Regions from separate parts of the Photobacterium swingsii genome, predicted to be linked through region 4. Evidence: predicted binding sites of a transcription regulator. Region 4 holds the regulator's gene; each other region holds the start of a gene.
What was found. The regulator PurR, encoded in region 4, represses purine synthesis genes. The targets are predictions, from matches to a motif close to TNANGNAAACGTTTNCNTNA.
Positions count from the first base shown of each region.

Region 1: the regulator PurR is predicted to act here: its motif matches at 1,912-1,931, upstream of glpX (class II fructose-bisphosphatase).
Region 2: the regulator PurR is predicted to act here: its motif matches at 2,161-2,180, upstream of guaB (IMP dehydrogenase).
Region 3: the regulator PurR is predicted to act here: its motif matches at 1,871-1,890, upstream of folD (bifunctional methylenetetrahydrofolate dehydrogenase/methenyltetrahydrofolate cyclohydrolase FolD).

Region 1 is NZ_AP024852.1:204,757-208,974, forward strand. Features, by position in the region: gene OCU77_RS00970 (helix-turn-helix transcriptional regulator) at 14-631, opposite strand; gene glpX (class II fructose-bisphosphatase) at 845-1,852, opposite strand; gene OCU77_RS00980 (hypothetical protein) at 2,041-2,214, shown strand; gene glpK (glycerol kinase GlpK) at 2,334-3,857, opposite strand; gene OCU77_RS00990 (MIP/aquaporin family protein) at 3,975-4,218, opposite strand, start outside.
Region 2 is NZ_AP024852.1:2,955,904-2,960,121, forward strand. Features, by position in the region: gene guaA (glutamine-hydrolyzing GMP synthase) at 1-513, opposite strand, end outside; gene guaB (IMP dehydrogenase) at 633-2,096, opposite strand; gene xseA (exodeoxyribonuclease VII large subunit) at 2,353-3,708, shown strand; gene ltaE (low-specificity L-threonine aldolase) at 4,054-4,218, shown strand, end outside.
Region 3 is NZ_AP024852.1:2,732,562-2,736,779, reverse strand. Features, by position in the region: gene galU (UTP--glucose-1-phosphate uridylyltransferase GalU) at 1-696, shown strand, start outside; gene folD (bifunctional methylenetetrahydrofolate dehydrogenase/methenyltetrahydrofolate cyclohydrolase FolD) at 871-1,731, opposite strand; tRNA gene OCU77_RS12390 (tRNA-Arg) at 2,129-2,205, shown strand; gene tig (trigger factor) at 2,659-3,963, shown strand; gene clpP (ATP-dependent Clp endopeptidase proteolytic subunit ClpP) at 4,069-4,218, shown strand, end outside.
Region 4 is NZ_AP024852.1:2,180,572-2,184,789, reverse strand. Features, by position in the region: gene OCU77_RS10155 (carboxymuconolactone decarboxylase family protein) at 1-72, opposite strand, end outside; gene OCU77_RS10150 (hypothetical protein) at 216-608, opposite strand; gene OCU77_RS10145 (TfoX/Sxy family DNA transformation protein) at 930-1,520, opposite strand; cyclic di-GMP riboswitch class I at 1,647-1,751, opposite strand; gene purR (HTH-type transcriptional repressor PurR) at 2,029-3,033, opposite strand; gene OCU77_RS10135 (heme ABC transporter ATP-binding protein) at 3,360-4,163, opposite strand; gene OCU77_RS10130 (FecCD family ABC transporter permease) at 4,163-4,218, opposite strand, start outside.

The DNA of each region.
Region 1 (4,218 bases), 1.8 Mb from region 4:
TTGGCTCCTTATTCTAATTGTTCATGATTCGATAAGCGCAACGCCTCTCTCCGGCGATAATGTGGTCGTTCCTTTCGACAAGGTATTCATTTCCCAATAAGCGTTGGAAGACATTCAATTCTGACTGACACAGCGATGGGCAACGTTTTGCAGCGTGGCAAATAGGGCAGTGGTTTTCAACCAGCAGGTAGCCTTGCTCATCGTGTAGCAGCTCAGCCATGTAGCCTTCCTGCTCCCTGAGTGTAGTCAGTAATTCGAGTTTTTCTTTTAAATTTTCACACTTTGCTAGTGCTTGTTGGTATTGGGTGAATGTTTGTTGCTCACGCTGATTGATCACTTTTTCCAAGCCAGTCGAGCCAAATAAGTCTTCGACAGAGTCGAGCATTTGAATGATCAAATCACCATGACGATCCGTGAATTGACTGTGCCCTTGGGCGGTTAAGCGCCAGTGGCGAGTAGGACGACCCACTTTTACTTTTACATCGTGAAAATCAACCAGACCAGACTCTTCTAGCCCTTGGAGGTGTTGGCGTACGCCCATGGTGGTCAGGCTTAACTCTTGTGCCAGCTCCTTGGCGGTGACATCACCTTCACGCTTCATTCGTTGAAGAATTTTATCGATTGTTTTCATAGCAGCATCTTCCTTTGTCATCACTATTATGTAACCAGCGAGCTAAATAAAGCAACGACTTTACAAACTAAGCATAGAAGATGAATGCAACTATAGGCGAGAAATGTGAAAGGATTGAGGTGGATAAAGGATTGAACTGGGAGCAATAAAAAAGCGCACCAAACAGATGCGCCTTGATGAGACGGCGGTTAAACCATGAACTGGCTTGCCGAATTAGATGATGTGACCTTTGATCGCATCATCTTTGCGTGATAAGTAGTGCGTCGATTTAATGCGACGAATAGTACGGCACTTACCGCGAATAAGTAGGGTTTCGGTTGTCGCCATGTCGCCTTGGCGGCTGATGCCTTCAAGCAGGTCACCTTTAGTGATACCTGTACCAGCGAAAATGACGTTATCGCTTTGCGCCATGTCTTCCATACGCAGTAGCTTGTTAGGTTCGATACCCATCTCACCACAACGGTCAATTTCAATTTGACCAAGACGACGGTTCTCTTCGTTGTCTTCTTTTACTTGATGGCGAGGGATCAGACGACCGTGCATGTCACCGCCAAGCGCGCGAATCGCGGCTGCTGAAACAACACCTTCAGGTGCACCACCGATGCAGTACATGACATCGACTTCGCTGTCTGGCATACAAGTTAGGATAGAAGCGGCAACATCGCCATCAGGGAAAGCGAAGACGCGTACACCCATGGCTTGCATGTCGGCGATCACTTGGTCATGACGCGGTTTTGCCAGTGTCGTCACAACTAATGAATCCAGTGTTTTACCCAGTGCTGCTGCAATATTTTCTAGGTTTTCACTCAGTGGTTTATCAAGGTCAATCGCCCCTTTTGCGCCAGGGCCAACAACCAATTTTTCCATGTACATGTCTGGTGCTTTAAGAAAAGAGCCTTTTTCGCCAGCTGCAAGTACCGCCAATGCGTTGTTTTGTCCCATCGCTGTCATGCGAGTGCCTTCGATTGGGTCAACGGCGATATCGACAGCATCACCGCCCAAACCGACTTTCTCACCAATGTAGAGCATAGGTGCTTCATCGATCTCACCTTCACCAATAACGATTTCACCTTCAATCTCAGTTTGATTAAGAAGGGTACGCATAACTTCAACTGCTGCGCCATCGGCAGCGTTTTTGTCACCACGGCCAAGCCATTTGTAGCCTGCCAGTGCGGCACCTTCAGTGACACGGGAAAATGCCATCGCTAAATCGCGTTTCATGGTTACTCCGGAAATAGAAATCAGTGGGCTTTTGAACTGGCGGGGATTTTATCACAGCTTGAGTGAAACGTTTGCGTTAATTTAATTCTGTGCACTATCAAGTAGTAGGCGTGAAAAAGATCACGATAATAAATATGGCTTTCGGTCAAAATATCAGCATAAAAATACAACAGAAATAGAGAGATACGATGCATAGGTTGATTAAGCGCTTTCGCCGTGAGGTAAAGCAAGAAAACCAACAATTGAATAAGCGACAGCAACACCGAGCCCACAACCAATTACTTCGGCTTGAATATGGCTTATTACTATTACTGATAGTGGTCATTGTGGTGCCTATTTTGTGGCACAGCTTAATTGCTTAACCTTTGCAGCATGAGCCTGTAGTGGACGATAAAAATAAAGATTTAGAAAAAGAAAAGGTCTGCGTGTGCAGACCTTTTTTGAGGGGGAACCTTTAAAGAAAGGGCGAGATCACTGAGGATTATTCGTCGTCATAGTCTTCATCAATGGCCCAGCCTTTGGCACATTCAACTGCACGTTGCCAACCACGGTAGCGGCGATCACGTTTCTTGTCGTTGGCACAAGGTAGGAAGTTTCGATCGAGTACCGCTTTGTCTTGTAGTTCGTCGATACTGTCCCAGAAACCGACAGCAAGACCGGCAAGGTAAGCTGCACCCAGTGCTGTGACTTCGGTGACGACAGGGCGGTGTACTTCAGTGTTAAGGATGTCAGATTGGAACTGCATCAGGAAGTTGTTGGCCACTGCACCCCCATCGACACGTAGACTAGCGAGCTTGATGCCAGAGTCCGCTTGCATTGCATCTAATACGTCACGGGTTTGGTAAGCGACGCTTTCTAGCGTTGCACGAATGATGTGGTTAGAGTTAACGCCACGTGTTAAGCCGACAATTGCGCCACGTGCATACGGGTCCCAGTAAGGTGCGCCTAATCCTGTGAAGGCTGGTACGACGTATACGCCATTTGCACTGCCTACTTTTTCAGCAAAGTATTCAGAATCGCTAGCATCACTTAGTAGTTTCACTTCATCACGCAGCCATTGTACTGATGCACCGCCCATAAAGACTGCGCCTTCCAATGCGTAAGCCACATCGCCTTTCGGTCCGCAGGCGAGCGTTGTCAGTAGACCATTGTGCGAGGTTACTTTTTCTTTGCCTGTATTCATCAGCAAGAAACAGCCTGTCCCATAGGTGTTCTTTGCTTGGCCTTGTTCCACACACATTTGACCAAATAGTGCGGCTTGTTGGTCTCCAGCAATACCTGAAATTGGAATACGTGTACCGCCTTTACCACCAATGTTGGTTTGGCCATAGACTTCAGAAGATGGTTTCACTTCTGGCATCATAGACAATGGAATGTCGAGTGCTTTGAGTAGTTTTTCATCCCACTGTAGGGTATTGATATTAAACACCATGGTGCGTGACGCATTGGTGTAGTCAGTCACGTGAACACGTCCCTGAGTCATCTTCCAGATCAGCCAAGTATCCACGGTACCGAATAAGAGATTTCCGGCTTCTGCTTCTTCGCGTGCACCTTCAACGTTATCTAAGATCCATTTGATCTTGGTACCCGAGAAATACGGGTCAACCACTAGACCTGTGTTGTCACGGATATACTCTTCTAACCCTTCACCTTTCAGGCCTTCACAAATATCAGCTGTACGGCGGCATTGCCATACAATCGCATTGTAAACAGGCTTACCTGTATTCTTATTCCAAACAATGGTGGTTTCACGTTGGTTAGTGATACCGATACCCGCGACTTGGTCGGAACGGATACCCGCTTTGGCTAGCACTTCCACTAAGGTTGAGCTTTGGGTTGCGTAGATCTCGAGTGGATCGTGCTCAACCCAGCCGGCTTTAGGGTAAATTTGAGTGAATTCACGTTGGGACGTACAGACGATATTGGCGTTGTGATCCAGCACAACCGCGCGGGAACTAGTCGTACCCTGATCAAGTGCAACAATGTACTTTTGCTCAGTGGTCATAACATTTTCCTCGATATATTTTTATAGGGTAGTAGAGATGGACGCTATCTTCAGCCCGAGCACAGACGCAGAGTCGGGCTGGCATCCTATTTTTATGTTTGTTTCGTGCGAATGCGTTTAAGCACTGGCCGTTTCTTGCTCGGCATCGCCTTCGCATTTGTTTGGTAACGTACAGTTGTTGCCCGGTAGGTAGGTACCAATCACTTTAGGGTATAACCAGCCACCAAAACATGCACCGAAGATAGGCGCTAGAATTGGGACTATCATGTATGGGATATCTTTACCGCCCGTGAGCGCCATGTCACCCCATCCCGCCATAAAGGCAAAGAATTTAGGGCCAAAGTCACGCGCTGGGTTCATT
Region 2 (4,218 bases), 780 kb from region 4:
CGCCATTGCAGCAAACGGACAAGTTTCTGTCTCGGCAACTTTTACGAAATCAGATGGAATTTCAACAACTTTATCGCCGTGGCTCATCCATACGTCAAGCAGTGGTGTGCCGTCTTCTGCGATAGCATCTTCAATATTTTTGAATAGGCCTGTTGGCTCTACAACTTTAACTTGTGCGTAGCCAAATTCACGCTCATCTGAACCAGCAACTTTACCGCCAAGTTGCTCAGACATAGTTTGCATGCCGTAACACACACCAAATACAGGTACGCCAGCTTCAAACACATATTGAGGTGCGCGTGGAGAACCCGCTTCCGTTACGCTTTCTGGACCACCAGAAAGAATAATGCCGTTCGGATTGAAGTCACGAATGTCGGCTTCATCGACATCCCAGCTCCATAGCTCACAGTAAACACCGATTTCACGAATACGACGAGCAATTAGCTGAGTATATTGAGAACCAAAATCCAAAATAAGGATGCGCTGGTCATGAATATTTGTAGATGTAGTCATTATCGAGAAGTCTCAAAAATAATTGAAATAATAGTGGGGGGCTTTAAAGCGCCCCCGATCTTATAGAAGTTTCATCATTAGGCAAACGTTTTCGCCTAATCAATCGTCGTTAGGTCAAATTAACCTAGACGGTAGTTTGGCGCTTCTTTTGTAATGGTCACATCATGAACGTGTGACTCTTTAATGCCGGCACCAGAGATACGAACAAACTCTGCTTTTGTGCGTAAGTCTTCAATCGTTGCAGAACCTGTTAGGCCCATGCTTGAACGCAAGCCACCCATTTGTTGGTGAACGATTTCTTTGATGTGACCTTTATAAGCAACGCGGCCTTCAATACCTTCAGGTACTAGCTTGTCTGCTGCGTTATCTGTTTGGAAGTAACGGTCAGAAGAACCTTGAGACATCGCGCCTAGTGAACCCATGCCACGGTAAGACTTGTAGGCACGGCCTTGGTAAAGTTCAACTTCGCCCGGTGCTTCTTCAGTACCCGCGAACATAGAACCCACCATCACGCATGATGCACCAGCCACAATCGCTTTACACATATCACCAGAGAAGCGGATACCACCATCGGCAATAACAGGAACGCCAAACTCTGCCGCAGCATCTGCCGCATTAGAAATCGCAGTAAGCTGAGGTACGCCAACACCTGTAACGATACGTGTTGTACAAATTGAACCAGGGCCGATACCCACTTTAACCGCATCTACACCAGCATCGATAAGTGCACGCGCACCTTCTGCTGTTGCGACGTTGCCGCCAATAATTTGTAGTTCAGGGAATGCTTCACGGGTTTCACGAATACGTTGTAGCACGCCTTCAGAGTGACCGTGAGAAGAATCGATAAGTAGCACATCAACACCAGCTTCAACTAACGCTTTAACACGTTCTTCGTTACCAGCACCTGCGCCAACAGCCGCACCTACACGTAGACGACCACGCTCATCTTTACATGCATTAGGTTTGCGTTCTGCTTTTTGGAAATCTTTTGCGGTGATCATGCCTTTCAGTTGGAAGTCATCATTTACCAGTAGCACTTTCTCTACACGGTGTTCTTGCATGATAGCTTCAACTTCTTCACGAGAAGCACCTTCTTTCGCTGCCGCCAATTTAGTTTTTGGCGTCATCACATCTTCAACCTTCATTGAAAGGTCAGTAACAAAACGAACGTCACGACCAGTGATAATACCCACAAGCTCGTTGTTTTCGCTTACTACTGGGTAACCAGCAAAACCGTTTTCAATTGTTAGTGCTTTTACATCAGCAATCGTTGCTGATGGTTTTACCGTTACAGGTTCAGACACAACGCCCGCTTCGAACTTCTTAACCATGCGTACTTGGTTAGCTTGTTGTTCGATAGACATGTTTTTGTGAATGAAACCAATGCCACCTTCTTGAGCTAACGCGATCGCGAAACGACCTTCAGTTACTGTGTCCATAGCAGCAGAAACCATTGGAATGTTTAGCGAAATCTTTTTCGTTAGTTGGGTGCGCAGATCGGCAGTGTTAGGGAGAACCGTAGAGTGTGCTGGAACCAGCAGAACATCATCAAAAGTTAAAGCTTCTTGTTTGATACGTAACATTGCAATATCTCACACCGAGTTAAGGTTTAAAGGAGGATAAAATATTGCGAACGAATTATACGTATGATGCAATCGTTTGGCTACAAAAAAATTATATTTTTTTATTGACTCTTTTTGCTTGATAAGTAATATATTTCGGTTAAGTTTCCGGTGCTGCGGTCTCGCATGTAAGGCCAAGATCTGTCCATAGATCTGCCTGTATGTTTTATACTCTTTCTGCACACTACCTAGCCTTCGATAACAGGTGCCTCACCTCGTGACTCTATTCGCTCAAACTCAATCCAACGATCGTATCTTTACTGTTTCAAGCCTCAACGCAGAAGTTCGCTTATTGCTCGAAAATGAAATGGGCATTGTCTGGCTTGTGGGCGAACTGTCGAACTTATCCATGCCCGTCTCTGGTCATTGGTACTTCACGCTGAAAGACTCACGTGCCCAAGTAAAGTGTGCCATGTTCCGTGGTAATAATCGCCGTGTGACCTTTAAGCCAGCTAATGGCACGCAAGTCTTGGTCAAGGCTCGCTTATCTCTGTACGAACCTCGCGGTGATTACCAACTGATCATCGAGAGCATGCAGCCTGAAGGTGATGGTCGCTTACAGCAGCAATTTGAACAACTTAAAATGAATTTGGCGGCTGAAGGCTTGTTTGCTCAGTCACTGAAAAAACCGCTGCCAGAGCAACCTAAACGTGTGGGTATCATTACCTCAAAAACAGGGGCAGCGCTGCACGATATTTTGAACGTTTTACAGCGTCGTGATCCTAGCCTGCCAGTAGTGATTTACCCAACCATGGTACAGGGCGAAGGTTCTGCTATTTCAATTGCACAAGCCATTGGCCGCGCGAATGCACGCCAAGAATGTGATGTATTGATTGTCGGTCGTGGCGGTGGTTCGCTTGAAGATCTGTGGGCATTTAACGAAGAAATCGTCGCCCGAACCATTGCCGCAAGTCAGATCCCTATTATCAGTGCGGTTGGCCACGAAGTGGATGTCACGATTGCTGATTTTGTCGCTGATATGCGCGCGCCAACGCCTTCTGCCGCAGCAGAATTAGTGAGCCGAGATAACAGCCACCAAACCCAAAAAATTAACCAAAAAACACAACAACTGACTCACAGTGTTCGTCAATATCTGTCTGATCGTCGCCGTCACTTAACCCAGCTCCAACATCGATTAGAGCGCCAACATCCACAGCTAAGGCTCAATCAGCAAAGCCAGCGACTTGATGATGCAAGCAGCCGTTTAGAACGCGCGATGAAAAACTATATTGTTCATCATCGCCAGCATCTTAACCGTAATGAACACAAACTAGCCCTGCACTCACCAGTGCAAACACTAAAACAACAAGCGAACCGTTTAGAACGTGTTGAGAGCCGCTTACATGATGCCATGGATCGCCGCTTACTCACCGCACGCCACCAGCTTGCAATGGCAGCGGAAAAGCTAGAAACTGTCAGTCCACTCGCGACGCTTGGCCGTGGTTATTCGATTACTCGCGACAGTAAAGGCAAGGTGATCCGTGATACTAACCAGGTGAGCCATGGTGATACCATCACGACCAAAGTGGCTAACGGTGAAATCCAATCGGTCGTTTCAAAAGACCATCAATAACCCCAACTCATTTTCTGCTTACATGCACTCGTATAAACGAGTGCATTAATATCTTCAAAATATAACTAAATCTTCCAAATAATGGTTTTTCTCATGCCGAATGCGGAGTAGTCTCTCTAATAGCTAATACCAATCTGGGTAAGTAAATGTTCAGGTGATTGCGCAGGAAAAAGCACTGAAAACAAGGCGTAGATTGCAGGTAGCTAGTTGTTCTATCTACAAAATCTATAACGCAGTTATCATTGATTTTAACCAGCAAAGACGATCAGTTACTTAGTTAGATTGGTATAAGTCGAGCAAATAGACAGATACAACGTACATTCAGCAGGAAGAGGAAACCAAGGAATGATAGATTTTCGATCTGACACAGTCACACAGCCTAGCCCCTACATGCGTGAAGCCATGGCAAAGGCACCTGTTGGGGATGATGTTTATGGTGACGATCCTACCGTGAATGAGCTTGAAGCATGGACCGCCCAGCGTCATGGTTTTGAAGCCGCCCTATTCACC
Region 3 (4,218 bases), 550 kb from region 4:
GATACCTCGTTTGAGCTTGAAGCTACGCTAGAAAAGCGTGTGAAGCGCCAGTTGCTTGAAGAAGTACAAAAAATTTGTCCACCTGATGTCACTATTATGCATGTGCGTCAAGGCCAAGCGAAAGGCCTAGGCCATGCGGTATTGTGCGCTCACCCATTGATTGGTGATGCACCATTTGCCGTGGTATTACCTGATGTTATTTTGGATGATGCGGCGAGTGACCTGCGTAGTGAGAACATGGCGGCTATGGTTGCAGAGTTCAATACGACGGGTATTAGCCAGGTATTGGTAGAACCGGTTCCTATGAGCGAAGTATCAAACTACGGCGTGGCAGACGTTAATGGCACCGAGCTTAAAGCGGGTGAAACAGCAGCGATGACTAAGGTGGTTGAAAAGCCTGCGGTCGATGTCGCACCATCAAATCTGGCGATTGTTGGCCGTTACGTACTACCAGCAGAGATTTGGGGCTTACTTGAAAAAACACCTGTGGGGGCTGGTGATGAGATCCAGTTGACAGATGCGATTGATATGCTGATGGAAAAACAACAGGTGAATGCATTCCATATGTCTGGTGTTAGTCATGACTGTGGTAGCAAACTCGGCTACATGCAAGCATTTGTCGAATATGGCATGCGCCATGATGTGCTTGGTGAAGATTTCACGGCCTACATCAAAGAGCTTGCAAAATCACTGTAATCCAATATTGATTTTCATGCATAAAAAAAGCAGCCATTGGCTGCTTTTTTCGTATAGAGGTCAGTTAAGCTTTCATAGCCCGAATCTAAGTAAAAAACTCAGCATCAAGACTTATGTCTGACAGCAAGAAATTAGCTGTTTATTCGTTATTTAGCGGCTGAGTAATAAAGCCGGCTAAGATTCGCTGTGGTATTGTTCACACGCGAGTAGGGTATTCTCAATGAGGGTAGCAACTGTCATTGGGCCAACACCACCTGGTACTGGTGTGATGTGCTTGGCTTTGGTTTTGGCCACATCAAACTCAACATCACCCACTAACTTTCCTGTGCTTAAACGGTTGATACCTACATCGATCACGGTTGCACCTTCTTTAATCCAATCTCCTGGAATGAAGTTTGGTTTTCCTACCGCAACCACTACGATATCAGCTTGGCGAACGTGACCTTCTAAATCTTGCGTAAAGCGATGGCATGTCGTTGTTGTCGCACCAGCCAGTAATAATTCCATCGTCATAGGACGTCCAACAATGTTTGATGCACCGACAACCACAGCATGCTTGCCGCGAGTAGGGATGTTGTAGCGTTCCAGAAGCGTGATAATGCCTTTCGGTGTGCATGAGCGTAGTTTAGGCATGCGTTGGCACAAACGGCCAACATTGTAAGGGTGGAAGCCATCAACGTCTTTTTCAGGAGTAATATGCTCTAGGATCACTGTGCTATCCATGCCAGCTGGAAGAGGCAGTTGTACCAAAATACCATCGATCTCTTTATCAGCATTAAGCTCTGAAATCAGTGCTAACAACTCTGTTTCATTGGTGGTGGCAGGTAAGTCAAAAGATTTGGAAATAAAGCCAACCTCTTCACAGGCTTTGCGTTTACTACCGACGTAAACTTGCGAAGCAGGATCTTGGCCAACCAGCACAACTGCAAGCCCTGGCGCACGAAGGCCAGCATCTACACGTGCTTTAACACGTGCAGCGACTTCTTGACGAACAGTTTGTGAGATGATTTTGCCATCAATAATTTGAGCGCTCATGGTTTTCCTTATGACTTATTGCTAGCGTACGCAGTCGTAGCAGATCAACGATAAAAGAATAAAGACGGTGAAAGTTGAGTACGACTTTCTTAATCCTTATTGATGCCGATATTGTCGCAGATACTGTGAGTAATATCCATAACGCAAACGTTTGCCTTGCGTTAAAACAAAGAAAATGTAGATGCTATAACTTTTTATATTCGTGGGTTGCACTATGGGTTGGATGAAAAAGCAGCATGGGATTGATGGCGTATTCATCACACTAGGCGCTTGATATTACAGATTGCTCTAAGTTTAACCGCTTGATGTTTTAAGTAATTAAAAAAAAGGAAAAACCGTTGACCTTAGAGAGTAGCAACGTATAATTCCGACCCATAACGCACGACAGCGTTATAGTGCGCCCTTAGCTCAGCTGGATAGAGCACGTCCCTTCTAAGGATGTGGTCGCAGGTTCGAATCCTGCAGGGCGTGCCATTATTTTAAGAAACCGTACCTAGCGAAAGCTAAGTACGGTTTTTTTCGTTTTAAATCATACTTTTTATTTTTCCTATCGATCTCACTTCAGCGTCAATAGCCTGCTCATACTTCAAACAACCGTTTGCTACCAATTGGTGGTCTGTGCACAAAATCGGCATCTAAACCGATTTTTTTCATTATTTCCCTTGAAAATCGATTTTTAGCCCCTATTTTGTGGAGAAGCCATGGTTTATGGGCTGTAGTCTCGACCTGAGAGTATCAGACCGTTATAATGCCGCGTTTTAATTTCTATCCCTGAAACTACTTTTATTAGTAGCGTTAGAAATTATCAGAATTAAGGCGTTGTGGTAGGTTTGTCTAAATCGCCATAACACGAAAGGATGCCACCGTCAGATTGAACTGATCGGCAACATCACTCAGTGATCTGAGTAAGTTTTGAGGTTAAATAAAATGCAAGTTACCGTTGAAACCACTGAAGGCCTAGAGCGCCATCTAACTATCACAGTTCCTGCTGCAAACATCGAAGATGCAGTAAAAGTTGAACTGCAAAAAATCGCTAAAAATCGTCGTTTCGATGGTTTCCGTCCAGGTAAAGCGCCAATCAAAATGGTTGCTCGCATGTTTGGTGCATCTGTTCGTCAAGAAGTAATGGGCGAAGTAATGCAACGTCACTTCATCGAAGCGATCGTTAAAGAAAAAATCAACCCAGCTGGCGCACCTACTTTTACTCCAGTAGAGTTCGCTGAAGGTCAAGACCTAGTATTCAAAGCGTCTTTCGAAATCTTCCCAGAAATCACACTTCAAGGCCTAGACAAAATTGCTGTTGAAAAACCAGCAGTTGAAGTTAAAGCTGAAGACGTTGAGACAATGATCGAAACACTACGTAAGCAACAAGCTACGTGGTCTGAAGCAGATGTTGCTGCTGTTGCTGACAGCCGTGTAACTATCGATTTCAACGGTTCTATCGACGGCGAAGAATTCGACGGCGGTAAAGCTGAAGGTTTCGCACTTGCTATGGGCCAAGGTCGAATGATCCCTGGTTTCGAAGACGGTATCGTTGGTAAGAAAGCGGGCGAAGAGTTCACAGTAGAAGTATCTTTCCCAGAAGATTACCACGCTGAGAACCTAAAAGGTAAAGCAGCATCTTTCGCTATCAAACTACACAAAGTTGAAGCACAAGAGCTACCTGAACTAACTGAAGAGTTCGTTGCTAAGTTCGGTGTAAACGACGGTTCTGTAGATAGCCTAAAAGCTGAAGTTCGTAAGAACATGGAACGCGAAATGAAGCAAGCTGTTAAAGGTCGTATTAAAGACCAAGTTCTTAACGGCCTAATCGAGCAAAACGACATCGCTGTTCCAGCTGCACTTATCGACCAAGAAATCAACGTTCTTCGTCAACAAGCTGCACAACGTTTTGGTGGCGACGCTAAAAACATGCCTGAACTACCACGTGAACTGTTCGAAGAACAAGCTAAGCGTCGCGTAGTTGTTGGTCTTCTTCTTGGTGAAGTAATTAAGTCTGAAGAGCTAAAAGCGGATGATGAGCGCGTTAAAGCACTTATCAACGAAATGGCTTCAGCTTACGAAGATCCAACAGAAGTTGTTGCTTACTACGAGCAAAACGAGCAAATGATGAACAATATGCGTAACGTTGCTCTAGAAGAGCAAGCTATCGATGCGCTAATTGCTAAAGCACAGGTTACAGAAAAAGAAGTTGGCTTCAACGAGCTAATGAACCAACAACCTGCAGCTTAATTTACTGAAATTACTGTAGAGATTTGACTTTGCTTCGAATCTTCTGCTAACAATGGTCCGTGTGAGTCATTTCATTCGGGCCATTTATTTTAGGGAAATAACGTTATGAGCTACCAAGAAAAAAACGCCATGTCGCCAATTATGGATGCGCTGGTTCCTATGGTGGTCGAGCAGACTTCTCGTGGTGAACGTTCCTACGACATTTATTCCCGACTATTAAAAGAGCGTGTGATTTTCTTAACCGGTCAGGTTGAA
Region 4 (4,218 bases):
GAAATTACGTTTTTGTAGCCAAAGTAATGGGCGGACAAAGATTGAATATTTGTTTTTTTTCGCGAGGCGCACTGCGTCGTTTCCTTATGAACACATGATATAGCACCAATGCTATACCAAGGTAATAAAGGAGACCCAACCAAGGGCGCAAATATTTCAATTAATTAGGAAAAAATTGAAAATCGTGATTAATTGCGCGTATTTTGAACGAACGGCTAATTAATGGCGACTTCAACAGCACGGCTACGTTCTTGCTGCACAACGCGGTTATCGGGGATTTCTGAAAAAGCGATATAGGCTGATGCCAGAATTGGTAGGCAAGCCAGTACCAGCGTTTTGCCGATATGGTAATTACGGTACCAATATTTACGTGCCCGGATTTTTAGTAATCCTCCCCAAATGACTAGAATGACATTAAAGCCACCGACTAGGGTAAATATGTCGATAAGCACATCAAGGGGAGCGAGTTGCTGAGAAACAAGTAGCATTACAAAGGCAGGGGGGAGTAGGCTAAGAATAACAAAGGCGCGGAGGAGTTTCGGCCATTTGCAAAATTTATCCTTAAATATGTGGTCTGCTTGCCCAGGAAAAGGCTTTGAACAGAGCATACTGGCCTCACTTTTTAGCAATCTCAAAGACCGCAAGTTAGTTATGGTCGCTATAGTGACGACATATTATTGACGTCGATTTAACTGCAACAGTTACCATAAGTAGTTGAAAACAAAAAATTGACGGTTTTCACACCGCCAGCAGCGGTTATTTTACTTATTTAGGGGGGGATTAAAAGTTAACTGATGCTTTTGTGAACAGTATTTGTGAGTAGAGTCAATCTTTGACGTAATCCTGACATTGGGTGGGCTAAAGCAACAAAAAACGAGGCATCAGCCTCGTTCTTATTGTAGCAAAAGTGTCGTTGTTCACCCGACTCCCTAGGGTAACAAACCTAACAATTCACCACGTCTGGTTTCACTGATTACAGACCAGTGTCTGCCGCTGATCGCGCCTTCTAAAGCCCAAAGCAACTCAATGTTGAGATTATTATCATGCGTATCGAGTAATGCTTTGTATGCGTCGATAGCGCCGACCTCAACAAGCTTCTCGACAGTATCAATACCCACTTTTTTTAGCATGCGCTCATTGGCTAATCGTAAATTTGGCAAATCTTTAATGCGAGATGGGCCAATTTTGCTTTTTGTTTCTTTGTCGTTCTTCGCACCTTCTAGTGAGCCTTGTGCGTATTCAATAATCATTTCTGGTGTATTCCACCAGATATCAGGAATAGCAAAATGTTTAGTTACTACGGGAAAACCGCGTTTCTCGTAAACATAAGGTGATAGATTGGCTTCTTTAAATACTTCAATGTTTTTTGCATTAGCGCGGAGGTGTAATTTGTTTTTTACCACCAGAGCAAACATTGTTTCGCCTGCAAAAATGCCAAAACCGCCAAACATTGATCGTGATTTAACACTGCCAAAACAATCGAATAATTTTAGGGTGTCTTTAAGTATTGGTTTATCCATGCGACTTCTCGGTGAAATAAATCTTGGGAGTCACCTAACATATAAGCGAGGAGTTTAGGTTAGCAAAGCACACTTAATGTATGTCAAAAGCATGTCAAACCCAAAAGCAGGTTTTGCGTTAAATCCATCGGTAACCCCGCTACCTTGAAAGTGTTAATGTTTATCGAATAACACTCTGTTAGGCCGGAAGCTTTGCGTCCCACTTTTTCAAATGGTTTGCCCTGTTCGTGACGTAATAAGCATATCGTAAATAGCAGAAAAGCGTTTACCCTGGGCTGGGTGAAATGTGATATTGCTTCAATTATTACTGTTCTGTGGAGAGAGAATATTCAGGAATGAAATGAATATCTTAGCAAATGAAAGATATTTATTTGAAATTCAAAAGTAATATTATTGTTACATATTAAATATTTATGTAAAAAAGGAAGATTTAACCGCATGTTAACGCAAAAAAAAGCCGACGGTTAGATACCGTCGGCTATTCAATTTTTATGCGTAAAGCGAATAATTAATTCAGTTTATGAACGGATTTACGCACTACTAATTCAGGCGACATTTCGAAAATGCGGTTTTCGTGTTTTTTGTCTTTCACACGCTCCATTAAGATTTCAATCGCAGTTTTGCCTAAACGGCGTTTAGGCTGGTGGATTGTTGTTAATGGAGGCGAGAAGAAAGGCGCGAGTTCGATATTATCGTAACCAATAATCGAGATATCTTCAGGAACACGAATTCCATGTTGAACAAAAGTACTGATCATCGCCATTGCCATAATGTCATTAAAACAGAATATAGCAGTCGGACGTTCTTTCATTGCGATGAACTGTTCTGCGGCTTTAACGGCCGTTTCACATTCGAAGTCACCTTCGATGACCCAATCTTCATTCACTGATAGATTTGCTTCGTCCATGGCCTTTTGGAAGCCTTTTAGACGCTCACGACAGGTTGACTTCTCATTGTGTCCAGATAGGCAACCGATTTTGGTATGGCCATTCTCAATAAAGTGTTTGATAGCAACATAGCCACCAATTGCTGCGTTATCTTGGATTTTATCCGTGTGTGGGCTTTCTGGACCCCAGTCCATCACTACCATAGGTAGATCGTTTTGACGCTCTAGCAAATCTAACAGACGTTGATCGAGGTCTGAACACATCACCATTAAGCCATCAACGCGCTTTTCTGCTAGCATGCGTAGGTAATCGCGCTGCTTAGAAAGGTTACCTTCTGTGTTACACAGAATGAGGGTATAGCCTTCTTTGTAGCAGTATTCTTCAACACCATGTACAACTTCGGCGAAGAAGGGGTTGGTTGATTTAGTCACCAACATACCAATAGTGCGCGTAGTGTTACATTTCAGGCTGCGAGCAACAGCACTTGGGGCGTAGTTAAGTTCATCAACAGCCGTTAACACTTTCTTTTGCGTTGCTTCTGCGACGAAGCGTGTTTTATTTATCACGTGAGAGACTGTTGTTGTTGAAACACCAGCCATACGTGCAACATCTTTAATCGTTGCCATATTTATTCTTCTAATAATTGGAATAAAGAGGATCTTTCTAAGCCAAGCACTGTGCTTACTCTTGCATATTGAGTGCTACGTGCTGCTTGAGACCTTGTATAAACGTTAAAAGCCGCTTCTCAGATGAGCGGCTTTTATGGATTCGGTAGCGTTACATTGTTAATCGCTTGCGTTCACATTTTACTGAGTGTAGCGCACAGTGCAACGTTTCTGTCTCTCAAGATGGCAATACTTGATAAACATCAACATAAACAATGTAAACTGAGTAAAATTTGATGCATCAGTATGCATTTATGTGTGCATTATAGAGATTACATAACCAGACGCTATAGAATTATCGGGTGTTGTAAGCTTGGATGCTCAGTGATGGTTACTGGCCAACCGTAAACACGTTCAATATTTTTAGGCTCAAGTGCCTGCCAAGCATCACCATCAGCTTGTATTTTTCCCTCGTTCACTATCACCAAACGGTCGGCATATTGTGCCGCAAGATTAAGATCATGCAAAACAATGATAACGGCAGCCCCTTCTTTTGCCATGCTTTGCGCAAGCTGCAATGTTTTATGTTGATGCGCTAAATCGAGTGCTGACGTTGGTTCATCGAGCATCAAAATTGCATTTTCCTTGGCTTCGCTAAGCTGGGTAAGTACGCGAGCAAAATGGACCCGTTGCTTCTCGCCACCAGATAGCGAGGGATATAGACGGTTTGATAGGGCCGTCACCTCTGTCTTTTCCATCATACTGGCCGCTGTTTTGCTGGCCTGTGCGCGAGTGAGATCCAGCGGTAAAGCGCCTAATTCAGCCACTTCTTGGGCAGTAAAAGCAAAACTTAAACTACTGTGCTGTGGTAAAACAGCTAAATACTTCGCCAATTCTTTCGCTGACCACTGAGCATGGGTTTTCCCCTGAATGCTAATGTCACCACCTGCATCTAATTCACCACAAAGCACTTTTAGTAACGTACTCTTCCCAGCGCCATTTGGACCAAGTAACGCCGTGACTTCACCATGTTTGATTTCTATATCAAAGTTATCAAGTAAGGTCTTGCCGCCTAGGCCTAAATGCAATCCTTTTGCTGCAATTGCGATCTTATCCTGGGATTGAAATCGAGAAGATGAAAAACCAGCCATCATGACAGGCGTCCTTTTTGTTTAACCAATAACATAATGAAGAATGGCGCACCTA